DNA from 2 places in the Anaeromassilibacillus sp. 1001302B_160321_C8 genome. Region 1 is predicted to be linked to the other one. Evidence: predicted binding sites of a transcription regulator. Region 1 holds the regulator's gene; the other holds the start of a gene.
What was found. Region 1 encodes Rex, which represses fermentation and respiration genes when NADH is low (regulators of the CRP and FNR family bind a similar motif). Its sites were predicted from a motif close to ATTGTTAANNNNTTAACAAT; they were not measured.
Positions count from the first base shown of each region.

Region 2: the regulator Rex is predicted to act here: its motif matches at 1,543-1,562, upstream of I2E77_RS00120 ((2Fe-2S) ferredoxin domain-containing protein).

Region 1 covers NZ_JADNJD010000023.1:20,236-23,562, reverse strand. Annotated here, with positions in the region: gene I2E77_RS12640 (aconitate hydratase) at 1-122, shown strand, start outside; gene I2E77_RS12635 (NADP-dependent isocitrate dehydrogenase) at 157-1,371, shown strand; gene I2E77_RS12630 (redox-sensing transcriptional repressor Rex) at 1,439-2,089, shown strand; gene adhE (bifunctional acetaldehyde-CoA/alcohol dehydrogenase) at 2,348-3,327, shown strand, end outside.
Region 2 covers NZ_JADNJD010000001.1:24,108-27,434, reverse strand. Annotated here, with positions in the region: gene I2E77_RS00125 ([Fe-Fe] hydrogenase large subunit C-terminal domain-containing protein) at 1-1,151, opposite strand, end outside; gene I2E77_RS00120 ((2Fe-2S) ferredoxin domain-containing protein) at 1,209-1,457, opposite strand; gene I2E77_RS00115 (hypothetical protein) at 1,678-2,178, opposite strand; gene I2E77_RS00110 (CPBP family intramembrane glutamic endopeptidase) at 2,245-3,000, opposite strand; gene I2E77_RS00105 (hypothetical protein) at 3,051-3,327, opposite strand, start outside.

The DNA of each region.
Region 1 (3,327 bases):
TCATCGTCAAAGATTTGACCAAAGGCATTGAATTTGAGGCGGAAGCGGTTCTCTCCGCACGCCAGCGCGAAATGGTCCTTGCCGGCGGCCTGCTGAACTATACAAGAGAGCAATCCAAATAATTTAAACTATATAAAATAAATGGAGGGATTCCCCATGGCCAATAAAATTCCTATGACCACCCCGCTGGTGGAGATGGACGGCGACGAGATGACCCGCATCATCTGGAAGATGATTAAGGATATCCTGCTCACGCCCTATATCGACCTGAAAACCGAGTATTACGACCTCGGTCTGAAGCACCGCGACGAGACCAACGACCAGGTGACCGTGGACAGCGCCAACGCTACCAAGAAATATGGTGTGGCCGTCAAGTGCGCCACCATCACGCCGAATGCTGCCCGTGTGGAGGAGTATAACCTCAAAGAGATGTGGAAGTCTCCGAACGGCACCATCCGCGCCATGCTGGACGGCACGGTTTTCCGCACCCCGATCCTGGTAAAAGGCATCACCCCGTTCATCCCCACCTGGACAAAGCCGATCACCATTGCGCGTCATGCTTACGGCGACGTATACCGCAATGTGGAGATGCAGGTGCCCGCAGGCTCCAAGGCAGAGCTGGTCGTCACGGATGCGGACGGCAAGGAGACCCGCGCGACCATCCACGATTTCCAGACATCCAGCGGCATCATCCAGGGCGTCCATAACCTGGACAAGAGCATCGGCAGCTTTGCGCGCTCCTGCTTTAACTACGCTTTGGACGAGAAAAAGGACCTCTGGTTTGCAACCAAGGATACCATTTCCAAGCAGTACGATCACCGCTTCAAGGACATCTTCCAGGAAATCTTCGACGCGGAGTACAAAGAGAAATTTGATGCGGCGGGCATCGAATATTTCTACACCCTGATTGACGACGCAGTGGCCCGCGTCATCCGCTCCGAGGGCGGCTATATCTGGGCATGCAAAAACTACGACGGCGACGTGATGAGCGACATGGTCGCCACGGCATACGGCAGCCTGGCTATGATGACCAGCGTCCTGGTTTCCCCGGATGGCGTATATGAATATGAGGCAGCGCACGGCACCGTGCAGCGCCATTACTATAAACATCTGAAGGGCGAAAAGACCTCCACGAACTCCATGGCAACCCTGTTCGCCTGGACGGGCGCCCTGCGCAAGCGCGGCGAGCTGGACGGCAACTCCGCCCTGATGGACTTCGCGGATAAATTGGAGCGCGCCTCCATCCAGACCATTGAAGAAGGCGTGATGACCGGCGACCTGGCCAGCCTCTCCAAGCTGCCGAACAAGACCACTGTGGACACGGAGACCTTCCTGAAGGAGATTGATAAGCGCCTCGCAGCGATGCTCTGATCTCCTTCGTATAAGGCGCAACCTTTACCGGCTTTCTTTTTCTCAAATAGAAAGGACCTTACGAATTATGCCAAAACGGGAAAACATCTCCATGTCCGTTATCCGGCGGCTTCCCCGCTACTATCGGTTTCTCAAGCTTTTGCGGGAAAAGGGCGTCACGCGCATTTCCTCCACCGAGCTTTCGGCAAAGCTGGGGCTCACCGCCTCCCAGATTCGTCAGGATCTCAACTGCTTCGGCGGGTTCGGGCAGCAGGGATACGGCTACATGGTGGATCAGCTTTGTACAGAGATCGGAAACATCCTCGGGCTCTCCCACGCATACAAAGCGGTTTTGATCGGCGCGGGCAACCTGGGCCAAGCGATCGCCTCCCATCTCTCCTTTGAGACAGAGGGCTTCACACTGGCGGGAATCTTTGACAATGCCGACGCCAAAATCGGCCGGACCATCAATGGTCTCACTGTGCGCAACATTGACACCCTGGAGCGGTTCTGCAACCTTGAAAAGCCGACTATGGCCGTTCTCTGTGTTCCGCGCAGCGCGGTGGAATCCTTGAGCGACCGCTTGTATGCGCTGGGAATCCGCTGTTTCTGGAATTTCAGCCACTATGACATCAACATGAAATATGGGGACGCCATTGTGGAGAATGTCCATCTGAACGACAGCCTGATGACGCTCTGTTACCGCATCACAAATGATCCCATGCGCACCACAAAATAATCATAAAAATTATATCCAATAGAGGGTAGGTTCCTGCCAAGGAACTTACCCTCTTTTTATCATTCCTGCATAATTATAGGCTTGTATTCCCGTTTCCGGGCTTCTCGCGTGCCATTTCTTCGGGAAATCGTCCATGTACCGCACCAAAATCTATTTTCGCCGCATAAAGCCGCTAGACGCAAGCGCCATATTCTATCCGGCATATTTTTCCCCCGTCCGGAGATACTACCAGCAAATACAAAGTGGGAGGAAAATAGGATGCCTGACGAGAAAGCAAAGAAGGTTCCCGTGGTAAAAAGGGCGGGAATCCCGGAATCGGAGACCGATGTTGCCGTAGAAGCGCATGCACGCGAAGCCGCGGCAGATGCCGCAATGGACGCCCAAGGGATGATCGATGAGCTGGTGCAGCGGGCCCAAAAAGCCTTGCTTGCCTTTATGGACATGGATCAGGAGCAGGTGGACAACATTGTCCACGCCATGGCGCTGGCGGGTCTGGATCAACACGTGCGCCTGGCAAAGCTCGCCTATGAGGAGACCGGGCGCGGCGTTGTGGAAGACAAAATCATCAAAAATATTTTTGCCACCGAATACATCTGGCACTCCATCAAAGGCCAGAAGACGGTCGGCATCATAGAAGAAAACGAGCTGGAGGACTATGTGGAGGTGGCGGAACCGGTGGGGGTCGTCGCCGGCGTCACCCCGGTGACCAATCCCACCTCCACCACCCTGTTCAAATCGCTGATCTGTATGAAGACGCGCAATCCCATCATCTTTGGGTTCCATCCCAGCGCGCAGAAGTCCTCCGTCGAGGCGGCCCGGGTGATGCGCGACGCGGCGGTCAAGGCCGGGGCCCCGGCGGACTGCATCCAGTGGATCACTGCGCCGTCGATCGCGGCCACCAATGCGCTGATGAACCATCCGGGCGTATCCCTGGTCCTGGCGACTGGCGGCAGCGGCATGGTCCGCGCGGCCTACAGCACGGGAAAGCCGGCGCTGGGCGTTGGACCCGGAAACGTCCCCTGCTATATCGAAAAGACCGCCCGGTTGGAACGAGCCTGCACGGATCTGATGCTCTCCAAGACCTTTGACAACGGCATGATCTGCGCCTCCGAGCAGGCCGTCATTGTGGACGAAGAGATTGCGGACGAATTCGAACGCATTATGAAAGCAAACAACTGCTATTTCCTGCAAGGGGAGGAAATCGAAAAGGTCTCCCATTTTGTCATCAACCCACAGAC
Region 2 (3,327 bases), on a different contig from region 1:
TTTGCGCGGCAGGTCGGGTAGCCGCAGGAGCCGCAGTTGAGTTCGTCCTCCGGGCCGTTCTTGCCGATCTTTGCCAGGATCGCGCGGATCGTCTCCTCGTCCGGGATGTCCTCTTTGCTGGAGCGGTCCACGAACTGCATCTGCATCGGGATGGTCTCCGGCAGGTTCGGATAGGACTCCGCATCCTCATATGCATAATCGCGGATCCGGACGCGGGAGGCAAAGCGGGAAACGGTATCCGTGCCGGAACCGGGGCCGTTGACGCAGCCGTCGCGGCACATGTTGATTTCAATGAAGCAGTGGTCGAGCTCGCCGCGTTCCATGGCGCGGCACAGGTCGATGCAGGCGCCGGAGCCGGAAACGGACAGGAGCTTCCAATCGCCGATGTCGCCCCTGGAGCGCAAGGATGCGAGGATACCCTCCTCGATCGGGTACATGCGCAGGATCTTCGAGCTCGGGTTGAGGAACGTCGCAGATTCGGCGTTGGCAAAGGAAATGTGCTCCTCCTTCAGCCAGGCGCCGAGCTCCTCAAAGGTCAGCACCGCGTCGATCTCGTTGTTGTGGCGGATGTCGGCGGCCTCGTCCTTCTTCGCAATGCAGGGGCCTGCAAACACGACGCGCGTCCCGGGGCCGTAGCTCTGCTTGAGCAGGCGGCCGTGCGCGATCATCGGGGAAACGACCGGCGCCATTTGGTCCACCAGGGACGGATAGTACAATTCAATCAAACGGTTGACGGACGGGCAGCAGGTCGAAATGATATTCTTCATGCTGTTCTCCTGCATGATGCGGTGGTACTCCGCCGTCACATACGCCGCGCCCTCCGCGGTCTCCGAAACGCCATAGAAACCGAGCGCCTTCATCGCACCCGCAAACTGATGGACATCTTCAAAATCAAAGCATCCATAGTACGACGGGGCAATCGAAAGGATGACCCGCTCGCCGCTCTTCATCATCTGCTTGACCAGGGCGACATCGCTCGCCACCGTCTTAGCGTTCTGCGGGCACTGCTCCAGGCAGGTGCCGCAGAGGATGCAGTCGCGGTCGATGATTTTCGCCTGTTCATTTTCTACCTTGATGGATTTGACCGGGCAAACCTTCACACATTTATAGCAGTTTTTGCAATTTGCTTTCTGCAAGCCAATAATACTCATTTGTCATCACCTATCCTACATACTTAGGGGGACTCCCCGTTGATACTCCTTGGAGCGTTACTTCTCCAGCCGTTTCATGACTTCGCGGTTAAAAAAGGCCTCTGTTTCCAGCGGGGTGACCTTAAAGCGTTCCCCGTCCAAACAGACGCAGACGCCGTTGTTGGTGCACTCCCCCATACAGAAGGAGCCCTTCAGGTCGATCTTATCTTCCAGATGGTTCATCGAAACCAGGCGTTGAAAGATGCTGATGACATCGCGGGATCCTTTCAGGTGGCAGGAACTGCCGATACAAATTGTTATTTCCATACTCTCATTTCCTCCTGGGGTGCTCCCCTGCTGCTTGTTTCACGCGGCAATCTTTCAAAAAGGCAAAAAAGTTCCGCCGCGTAATTTTGTCTATATTATAACATTTGGGTGGTTTTCTGACAAGAGAATTTATGCGAAATTTCATCATTTCCCCTGGAATCTGCAAAGGAAATGCATGGAAAAGGCGCGCCCGCTTTTCGCGGGCGCGCCCTCTGGGATTTTATTCTTCTGTCTCGTCCTCGCCGCTGCTTTCTTCGTCCTCCCCGGCTTCCTCATCGGACTCCCAGGCGAGGGATTCCAACAGGCGAAGCGCCTGGCGATGGGTCTTCTCCCGGGATTGGACCATGCGCTCCACCGCTTCGGCCTTCAGCCGGGCGGTCTCCGTGGCATTGTCCCCCTGCGGGATCTTTTCAATCGTGGTAAAGGCGTCTTTCAAATACGCCGTATCGTCTAAGATGCGGTCGATCCGTGCCAAAATATCCTGTGCGGAAATCTGCATATCGCTCATCGCTATATCCTCCAATGTTTCGACTGGCGGACACGCAAGGCGGATCCGGTCCGGGCCGACAAAGCGTGCCCTACCCTTTTTTACCAATTGTTTCGCCCGGCGCGGATAGGTGGATTCACAGCGATTCCCCCATCCGTCCTCCACAACAATGGTCCGTTCGATGGGTATCGTCCCCTCTCCGTGTGGGAAATGTACATGCCCTGTTTTTTGCAATGGGTGCCGTCCCCCATGTACCGCTTCCAGTATATCCCTTTCTGTGGAAAAATACAAGGGGCTGGATCAGCTGGCTTGGGCGCGCCGCCCCCGCCGGTGAAACAGGCCGCGGAACAGCGGAAAGGACAACAGGAGGAACAGCGGCGCGGCAATTTCTTGGGTCTCTGGGCAACAAAAACAGGTTGCAGCCAACAGGTTCCACATCCCGTGAAACCCGACACCCATCCAAATGCTTCCCGTGCAATATGTCAGATAATTCGCCAGGAGCCCAAACAAACACACAAACAGGAGCGCCGGGAAATCGTTCCCGCCTGCACACAAGCTGTGAGGCAACAGATAGACCGCCGCGGAGAGCAGGCTCCTCCTCCAAAAGGGCCACTCGCAGAACAAGTTCTGAAACAGGTATCCGCGGAAGAGCAGCTCCTCACAAAAGCCAACGATGAGATAGTGGGCCAGGCGGGGGATGCTGGCGCCCTGGAGCAGGGCGATCCAAACGTCATTTCGCTCCGTCAGAAGGAATGCAACCCACAGAATTCCAAGAAACCCAATCGCCGCCCAGAGCATCCCGAAGAAGAAATCGCCGGGATCGCAACGCCGCGCGGTGAGCCCCACCGCCCGGAGAGGCTTCTTTTCAAAGCCCAGCAGACAGACCAAAACCGGCAGCAGCACGGCCGCCAAAAACAACAGATCGCCATAGGCAGCAAAAAACCTGCCCGCCAGGAGGAGGGCTGCCGTCCCAAACAGCCCGACGGCCAGGCCGGTCGTGACCCCCAGCCGCGCCAGATTCAGCAAATAGCGCCGGACGTATATGGGACCGTGCATGTCGTTCCTCCTATCGTTTTGCGGGCAGGTTACTGCCAATTAACCCGAAGTTACTCCAAATTGAGCTTCTTTTTCAGCATCAGGCGGGTAATGATATAGTAGATTACACCGAACACCAGCGAGAAAACCAACCCCAAGAGCATGACCCCCTGGAAGAAGCCCATAGCCTGCTGCGGGGTGAAGGAGTCGCCCAACTCGTTGATTGTCGTTAGCCAATTCATAATCAGGGGCAGCATCACCAGGGATGCCGTCTGCATGACCACGTTAAAGCCCAGATAGACGCCGAGGCCCAAAATCAGCTTGTGGCGGGAACTGGTGCAGCCGATC